DNA from 4 places in the Novosphingobium sp. ZW T3_23 genome. Region 3 is predicted to be linked to each of the others. Evidence: predicted binding sites of a transcription regulator. Region 3 holds the regulator's gene; each other region holds the start of a gene.
The links. The regulator LexA, encoded in region 3, represses DNA repair genes until DNA is damaged. The targets are predictions, from matches to a motif close to GTTCCNCNCTTGTTCT.
Positions count from the first base shown of each region.

Region 1: the regulator LexA is predicted to act here: its motif matches at 1,284-1,299, upstream of ACI3K3_RS20250 (putative DNA modification/repair radical SAM protein).
Region 2: the regulator LexA is predicted to act here: its motif matches at 1,043-1,058, upstream of ACI3K3_RS23445 (DUF5131 family protein).
Region 4: the regulator LexA is predicted to act here: its motif matches at 1,227-1,242, upstream of ACI3K3_RS02470 (PA0069 family radical SAM protein).

Region 1 is NZ_JBJDRF010000051.1:22,637-24,836, reverse strand. It holds gene ACI3K3_RS20255 (acyl-CoA dehydrogenase family protein) at 128-1,246, shown strand; gene ACI3K3_RS20250 (putative DNA modification/repair radical SAM protein) at 1,386-2,200, shown strand, end outside.
Region 2 is NZ_JBJDRF010000076.1:15,058-17,257, reverse strand. It holds gene tcmP (three-Cys-motif partner protein TcmP) at 1-290, opposite strand, end outside; gene ACI3K3_RS23445 (DUF5131 family protein) at 290-1,030, opposite strand; gene ACI3K3_RS23440 (HAD family hydrolase) at 1,411-2,200, opposite strand, start outside.
Region 3 is NZ_JBJDRF010000011.1:52,827-55,026, reverse strand. It holds gene ACI3K3_RS08655 (ComEC/Rec2 family competence protein) at 1-1,103, shown strand, start outside; gene lexA (transcriptional repressor LexA) at 1,159-1,836, opposite strand; gene ACI3K3_RS08645 (molybdopterin molybdotransferase MoeA) at 1,968-2,200, opposite strand, start outside.
Region 4 is NZ_JBJDRF010000002.1:254,744-256,943, forward strand. It holds gene ACI3K3_RS02465 (hypothetical protein) at 1-59, opposite strand, end outside; gene ACI3K3_RS02470 (PA0069 family radical SAM protein) at 146-1,216, opposite strand; gene ACI3K3_RS02475 (TetR/AcrR family transcriptional regulator) at 1,349-1,936, shown strand; gene ACI3K3_RS02480 (TauD/TfdA dioxygenase family protein) at 2,089-2,200, shown strand, end outside.

The DNA of each region.
Region 1 (2,200 bases), on a different contig from region 3:
TAACGCGTCCCGGCGGGCTGCACAATTGCCCGAAAGCCCAAAAACAGTGCCCCCGGCCCTAGTCTTTTGCCCAGCGGAGCAGCTCCCACGGCAGGTGCTACACCCGTATGACAGACGGGAGAGCCACGTGAATTTCGACCTCAACGAAGACGAGGAAATGCTCAAGGCGCTGACCGAGCGCTTCGTCGCCAACACATACGATCACACGACACGGCGCATCTTCCAGGCCGAGCCCGGCGGCTTTTCAGGGAAGAACTGGGCCTTGCTGGGCGAACTGGGGCTGATCGCCGCGCCCTTTCCCGAGGAAGTGGGCGGCCTCAGCCTCGACGCCACCGGCATCGCCACGATATTCGAGGCACTCGGCCGCGGCATGGTGGTGGAGCCTCTGGCGGAAGCCTCGGTCCTGGCCGGCCGCCTGTTCGCGCTGACCGCGCCTGAAGCCTTGAGAGGCCCGTGGCTGGACGGGCTTCTATCCGGAGAGAAGCGCCTTGCCCTGGCCCATGCCGAAGGAGACGCGCGCGATAGCTCGCCATGGGTGGAAACCTCCGCGCGGGAGCAGGACGGGAGCTATCGAATCGATGGCGCCAAGCCCTATTGCATCTCGGGCGGCGGTGCGGACGGCTACATCGTTTCCGCCCGGCTCACCGGCGCACCGGACGATCCGCAAGGCATCGCGCTGTTTCTGGTCCCCGCCAACACCCCCGGCCTCGCGCGGCGCGAATGGCCGCTGGCGGACGGCTCCATCGCCGCTGCGCTGACGCTGGAAGGCGTGCTGGTTCCGGAAGACCACCGCCTCGACGGCGGCATTGCCGAGATCGACGAGGCACAGCAATTCGCCAATCTGGCACGCTGCGCCGAAGCGCTGGGCGTGATGGAGCGGATGTTCCAGGACACGCTCGACTATGTCCGCACGCGTGACCAGTTCGGCGCGGCACTGGGCTCTTTCCAGGCTATCCAGCATCGCATGGTCGCGCAATATGCCGCTATCGAGCAGAGCCGTGCCCTGCTGAACCTGGCGCTGGTATCGCACCAGGACAGCGGCTTCGCGGAAGCGGTCAGCGGCGCGCGTGCCTGGATCAGCGAAGCGTCGATCGCCCTGGCACACGAAATGGTACAATTTCACGGCGGGATGGGCGTGACGGACGAACTGGCCATCGGTGCCGGGCACAAGCGTCTTCTGGTGCTTTCACGCTGGCCGGAAAGTCCCCGCGCGGCGCTCGATCGCTATGCAGAACGCATGAACTGATCTCCCCTCGCGATCGACCGCAAACGATCGCAAAAATAGAACATGATAGGAACATTTCGATTGCATCGGTTTCGCTGATCGGCCATTTTACAGCTTCGACCCACGCTGACTTCGGCGCGGAACACAAGGCTTCGTACAAATGCCCGCGCTCGAAATCTCGGAAAAGCTCACCATCCTTGCAGACGCCGCCAAGTATGACGCCTCCTGCTCATCGTTCGGGGTCAAGAAACGGGATTCGCGGGATGGCAAGGGCATCGGCTCTACTTTGGGTGGCGGCGGCATCTGTCACGCTTACGCGCCCGACGGTCGCTGCATCAGCCTGCTCAAGATATTGCTGACCAACAGCTGCATTTTCGATTGTCATTACTGCATCAACCGCAAGTCTTCCAACGTGCGCCGCGCCCGCTTCACGGCGAAGGAGGTGGTGGAACTGACGCTGGATTTCTATCGTCGGAACTACATCGAGGGGCTGTTTCTCTCGTCCGGCATCATCCGCACGCCCGACTATACGATGGAACAGATCGTCGAAGTGGCGCGATCCTTGCGGGAGGATCACGATTTTCGCGGCTATATCCACCTGAAGACCATCCCCGATGCCGATGCGGCCCTGGTGGAGGCGGCGGGTCGCCACGCCGACCGCGTGTCGATCAATGTCGAACTGCCCACCGTCAGCGGACTTCAGCGACTGGCACCCGAAAAGTCGCAGGCCCGCATCGAAGGCGCGATGGGCACCATGCGCTCCGCGATCGAGGACGGCGCCGATGCCCGCAAGCGCTTTCGCTCCGCCCCTGCCTTCGCGCCCGCGGGGCAATCGACCCAGATGATCGTCGGAGCCGATGCCGCGACCGACCGCGACATCGTTTCGCGCGCGGCGTCGCTTTACGAAAAGTTCGATCTCAAGCGCGTCTACTATTCGGCCTTCAGCCCGATTCCCGACGCCAGCACCGTGCTGCC
Region 2 (2,200 bases), on a different contig from region 3:
TAGGCCTCCGGATCGCGCTCGACGAGCAGCGCCGTCATGGTGACGTCCACCCCTTTTATGCGCTTCCATTCGGCCTTGGCTTTTCGGAGCGCTTCAAGTGCAATGCCGAACGAGGTGTCTTCGAAATTCTGACCCTGGTCTTTCCAGGGACCGCTAAAGCCGTCGATGTAGACGACATCCGGGTAAGCACTGGCGACCTTGAACACCAGCCGTTCGACATAGTCGGCCAGAAAGTGATGTTTCACATAGGCCTGTTCCCGGCCAGCGTAGTTCGACAGATCGGGACGCATCAGGCGGCTCGCGAAGCCACTGCGACGGGAAGGTCGTTCCACTCTCGCCCGTCGAGTTCCCGCCCGCCTGACTTCGGCCGGATCCCGCCCCACTGCTTGAAGAAAAAGGCGATGCCCTGGGCAGTGCACTGATCGCGGATCTCTCGCGCCCATTCAATCGCCATCGGTCGCGCTCCGGGCCCGCTCTCGCCGCCCGCAATGACCCAGTGGATTCCGAGAAGGTCGACCTCGCCGACAGCACCGATGAGCGGTTCGACGGATAGAAACCGAACGCCTGCAGGCGATTGGCGCAAATGCTCGATCCGCGCGCCTGAAGCGCCGTTCTCGACTGAAACTCCCAGCCAGATATGCGCCGGCGGTGTCGCGTCGCGGTATCGCCGTGTGAGGTAGTCGCGCATGCGCGAACTGCGCTTGGTTAGCACCTGGAACACGTGCCAGTCCGCCTTTTCCATGGTCTCGAACACACGGTCGATGAATTCGCCCGGAACCTTCTTGTGGAAGAGGTCACTCATCGAGTTGACGAAGATCATTCGTGGCCGCTTCCACGCTATTGGCTGTTCAAGGCGCTCAGGTCGCAGAACTAGATCGAAGCCGCGTTCAAATGGATGTCCGGCAACGTTGCGCCAGCGTTCGGAGAAACGTTCGGCGTAGCAGTTATCGCAGCCTGCGGTGATCTTCGTGCAACCGGTTACCGGGTTCCACGTCGCATCGGTCCATTCAATAGCGCTGCCGTCTGACATTCTTACCCCACAGGAACATATATGGAACAATGCCACATTTTTGCTTGCGTTGCAATGCTGATAGGCGGTGTCGCTGAAATGGGTGAACCCGTGGGAGTAAACTGGGACCAGCCATGATGTGCTACCTGCGGGGCCAAATACGGCACTGCATCAAAAGGCTGGACAGAAGACTGCACCGGACCAATTCGCTAAAATATGAAATTGCACTTGCAACGCGCGAGCCATGCGCAGAGGACCGTCCGCACCCGGGCAACCAAATTTGGCGGCTAAACGACCGACAGGGGCCGGCCGTGATAGGAAGGGCTTGGGACTAGGCGACGTTCATTACCTAGGGCGGAATGGCAGCTCACCGCAGCATACCGGTCATAGGACACTCGATTTCATTTTCGCCCGAATGAACGTTGTTCAGCATAAACTTCGCTCCAGTCATTTTTGAGACTGACCACCGTGATGCCAAATTCTTCCGCGCGATCGAGAGCCTCTGCTAAAGGGCTTACGGCAAAGTCCCGATCGTAAGCAAACTCCCGCTGTCCATCATCATGGTGAAGCAGAAGAGCCAGTCGCAGTCCGCTTCCCGATGACGTGTATCTGAGCATCGCGAGATCGCCGTCGGAGTTCCCAAATGCGAAGATCGGCCGGCGACCAATATGAAGAGCGATATTCTGCACCTTAGCTTCCCGGTCATCGAAGCTTTGCAATTCCGCAAGTTTCAGCAAGCCTATTTTCCCGTCGGAGACTTCCATTCGGGTCCTGACGCTTGACCCAACAACCTGCGAGCGAGCGATCCCGTAGACCTCTTCAGAGAATGCACGAATGAGGTCGATCCCCCCACCTGACACGATGAAAACGCGAAAGCCATTCTGCCTTAGATATTCCATGAGCTCGAGCTGCGGGCGATACACCAGATCGACGAAACGCTGCCCGTTTGTGGGATTTCTTGCGTGAACCAGCCAATCGCGTGCGTGGACGTGAAAATCGTCTTCAGTCATGCCCGCGTGCGTGGCCGAAGCGACTTCAAAAAAGCCCTGCTTTCCAACCTGCTTGATTCTCCCAATATCGTGCTCGAGGAACGCCTTGTATGGCTGGCGCTCTTTCAGGCCTGGATCTTCGGCCGCCATCTTTTGAAGCTGATCCCGCCCAAAAAAGAATTGGGTTTGAAGAGGCTGCTCG
Region 3 (2,200 bases):
TGGCGTTGGGGCGCCAGGCCTTGTCGATGCGCTTGCTGGCGGCAGCGGCCTTCCTTGTTCTGCTGATCTGGCCCGAGTCGTTGATCGGTCCGAGTTTTCAGATGAGCTTTGCCGCTGTGATGGTCCTGGTCGCATTGAGCGACTCCGCACCGATCAAGCACTGGCTGGCACCGCGAGATGAAGCGATTTTAACCAAGGCGCTCCGCAGTTTCGCGCTCATGCTTGTCATGGGTATCGCCATCGAAGCGGCGCTGATGCCTATCGGGATGTACCATTTCCATCGCGCGGGGTTTTACGGGGCTTTCGCGAACCTTCTTGCAATCCCTCTGACGACCCTGATCGTCATGCCCCTGGTCGCATTAGCGCTGGCATTAGACGTCGTGGGTCTTGGCGCGCCGGTCTGGTGGTTGGCGCACCATGCGGTGGATGCATTGTTGGAGATCGCGCGATGGGTCGCCGCGCAGCCGGGTGCCGTAAAGGTGATGCCGCGCATGGGCGAATGGCACTTCATGCTGTTCGTGGTCGGAGGGCTGTGGCTTTGCCTGGTTCAAAGCCTTGCACGTCTCTGGGGATTGGCTGCGATAGCTGCCGGATACCTTGGGCTGATGATGATCCAGGCGCCGGACGTCATGATTTCTGGAAACGGCCGTCACGTGGCATGGATCGATCCTGTCAGCGAGCGCCTTGTTACCTTACGCGACAGTTCGAGCGACTATGCCTTGGATAACATCATGGAGTCAGCCGGCGTCCTGGATGATCCGGAATTGATGCGCTCCAACCCTCAAGCCAAGTGCAACGAAGATTTCTGCAAAGTGGCGCTCAAGGACGGCTATTCCACTCGCCATCTTCTGATCGCCAGAGGGGATCTGCCCGTACCGGAAGATGCCTTGGCAAGGGCCTGCGCGCGATCGGATATCGTCATCGCGCACCGTCGCTTGCCAACCACATGCCGTCCCAAATGGCTAAAGGTCGATCGACGAATGCTGGACCGTACGGGAGGCGTCACGATTGATTTGAAAAACCGGAGGCTGACATCGGTAGCCGAGACGCAGGGCGACCATGGATGGTGGCGCAATGGCGTGCTCAAGCAAGTACAACACTAGCTGGCGTGACGACATTGGACAGGCAGGGGAGGGCGTTCCGTCCCCCTTTTGCCGATCAGTGATACCGGCGCAGCAACCCAGCGAGCTTGCCTTGAACTTCTACTTCGTCCGGGCCGTAGATCTGAGGCTCATAGGCCGCATTCGCTGGGTCGAGCCGAACCATTCCGTCTTCCCGCCGCAGGTACTTCAGCGTAGCTTCTTCTCCACGGATGAGCGCGACCACGATCTCGCCGTCCCGTGCAGTAGTGGTGCGCTTCACCAGCGCGAAATCTCCATCGAGAATTCCCGCTTCCACCATCGAATCCCCCGACACTTCGAGGGCGTAGTGATCGCCGGAACCTAGAAGTGCCGCGGGTACCGGTAGCGAAGACTGGCCTTCCAGCGCTTCGATAGGGACACCGGCTGCAATGCGGCCGTGTAGGGGGATTTCTATGACGTCGTTCGCCGGACGGCCAACAGCCGGTGCGCGCGAGGCGATTTCCTTGGCAGACGCCGGCTTTGGCGGCTTGCTCGTTGCATCTTCAGGCTGACGAAGCACTTCGAGTGCTCTGGCGCGGTTGGGGAGACGGCGGATGAAGCCGCGCTCTTCAAGCGCCGAGATCAGCCGGTGAACACCCGACTTGGACTTGAGGTCGAGGGCTTCCTTCATTTCCTCGAAACTGGGGGAAATGCCGCTTTCCTCAAGCCGGACCTGGATGAACCGGAGCAACTCGTGCTGCTTGCGCGTCAACATCTGCTTAGCCTCATGTGTTCTGCGGCACTTGGCCCAATCCCGTCCGACGAACAGCCCTGTCAGGCCAGCAGCCTTTCAAGTATCGCGTTCGTGAACATTGAGGGAACAATTATGCAACGAACAGGGTATCGTCAAGCAATACCGCCATTTTGGAGCAAGAACATCTGAACCGTGTCCCCCACTTCCGCGCGCGGGGCCTGTGCAGGGCGATCGATCAGAACGTTGCTGGCTGCGAGCGACGACAGTGCTCCGCTATCCTGGAGCGATAGCGCGTGCACCGTCTCCCCGTCCCAACAGCCCCTCACGAACTCTCGACGCGCGCTGCCGGGTTGGAGCGGCTGCGACAGGCGGGCCGTAATCGGCC
Region 4 (2,200 bases), on a different contig from region 3:
GTTGTGGTCGTCGTGGGGGCTTCGGGAGCGCGCTCGGTGGTTACGGTTTCATCTGCCATGACGGCCTCCTGTCCGATTTTTTATCGTTGCAGGGAACGCGCGAGGATGGATCCGGTTGCCGGACGCGCGGTGATGGGCAAGGCGTTCATAACAGCGAAAGCTGGCCGTCCAGCGAAGGACGGCGAAAACCCGAACAATCCAGCGAAATCTCCGGCCGGGAAAATCCCATGCGCTGCATGGCGACCTTGAACCGCCGACGAAACAGGTCCGCCCAGACACCGCTGGGTCGCATGCGGGTGAAGAATTCGGGGTCGTTGTCGCGCCCACCGCGCATCGACTGGATCGTTGCCATGACCTTGCTCGCGCGATCGGGAAAGTGCGCCTCCAGCCACTCGCGGAATAGCGGCGCCACTTCGTGGGGCAGGCGTATCATGATCCAGGTTGCGCGATCGATGCCCTGTTCGCGCGCGGCAAGGAGGATGTCCTCCAGGAACTGATCCGTTATCGAAGGGATTACCGGCGCTATCGAGACATGGGCCGGCACGCCTGCTTCCGCCAGCTTGCCAAGCGCCGCTATCCGCTTTGCAGGCGCGGCTGCGCGCGGTTCCAGCAGGCGGGAGAGCTTCGCGTCCATGCTAGTGACCGATATGGCGACCGCCACCAGGTTCCGCCGCGCCAATTGAGAGATCAGGTCGAGGTCATGAAGAACCCGGTCCGATTTGGTTGTGATAGTGACCGGATGCCGCGCCTCAAGGCACACTTCGAGCAGGTTGCGCGTGATACGATAGCGTCCTTCGATGGGCTGATAGGGGTCGGTATTGGTGCCCATGGCTATGGGAGCGGGACGGTAGCTCGGCTTGGCCAGGGTTTCGCGCAGCATCTTCGCCGCGTCCGGTTTTGCGAACAGCTTGGTCTCGAAATCGAGGCCCGGCGACAGATCGTGGTAGGCATGGGTCGGGCGGGCAAAGCAATAGATGCAGCCGTGCTCGCAGCCCCGATAGGCATTGATCGAGCGGTCGAAGGGAATGTCGGGAGACTTGTTGAACGACAGGATCGAGCGGGGGTGCTCTTCGGTGACGGTGGTGGCGGGGTGTCGGGCCGGACCGTCGATGTCCTCCATTGCGTCCAGCCAGTCGCCGTCCGCCTCCCGTTGGGGAAGATTGAAGCGCTTGCTGGCCTGGCCGCTGACGGCCCCTCTTCCCTTGTGAACTTGCATCGGACAAATATGAACAAAAAGGGAACATAACGCAAGCCGAACCGTCCGGTTGATCTGGCCGTTGGCAGAGCCTAGTCAGGCGCGGACATCGAACCGGACCGTGCCGAGCGGCTGGCGGGCACAGGAGATTGCATGGCAGGCGCAGCGCGCAGGATTGGGGCAGAAACATCCGCGACGCGGGCGCGCATCGTCGAGGCGACGGTGGAACTGATCAGGGACGAGGGCTATGCCGCCGCCAGCACCCGGCGCGTGGCGGCCAGGGCGGGGCTGAAGCCATCGCTGGTCCACTACTACTTTCCCACGACGGACGACCTGCTTCTGGAAGTGTGCCGCCAGGGCGCAGCCGACAGCGACCGGATGATCGATTCCGCGCTGGCTTCCGACGATCCCGTGCGGGCGCTCTGGCGCTTTTTCGTCGATACCAGCCGGACAGCGATGTCGCTTGAATTCATGGCGCTGGCCAACCATCGTCCCGCCGTTCGGGAGGCCATGGCGGAGCACAGCTTTGCGATGCGTGCGCGGCAGGTCGAGCTTCTGAAGCACCTCCTCGGCGATCGGTTGAAAGCGCTGGAGGGGTTCGATCCGGCGGGTCTCTCGGTTATCCTTGCCGGGATCGGTCGCTGCATCGTGATGGAACAGTCGCTCGGCGTCGAAGATGGGCACGAGCAGGCCCGCGCCATCGTCGAGTCCTGGCTGGACAGACTGCTGCCCCCTGGTTGAGCAGATCCCTGAGAAGCGCCCTAAGCTGTACCGGCCGGCCGCGCGATAGATCGCGGCTGCATTGCACATTTGTTTGAACTGGTGTTCAGGCGGCGTATTGTTCTCCCATGAGTCGCTATGGCGGCAGACCATGATACGGGAGAATACGAGAGATGTCGGTGGCAACCCAGACCAAGCTCCGGGCCGAGGAGATCAAGCCCAAGATCGGCAGTCGCGTGCTCAACACCCGCGAAGAACTGCTTTCGGGCGCTGTCGCCACGGAAA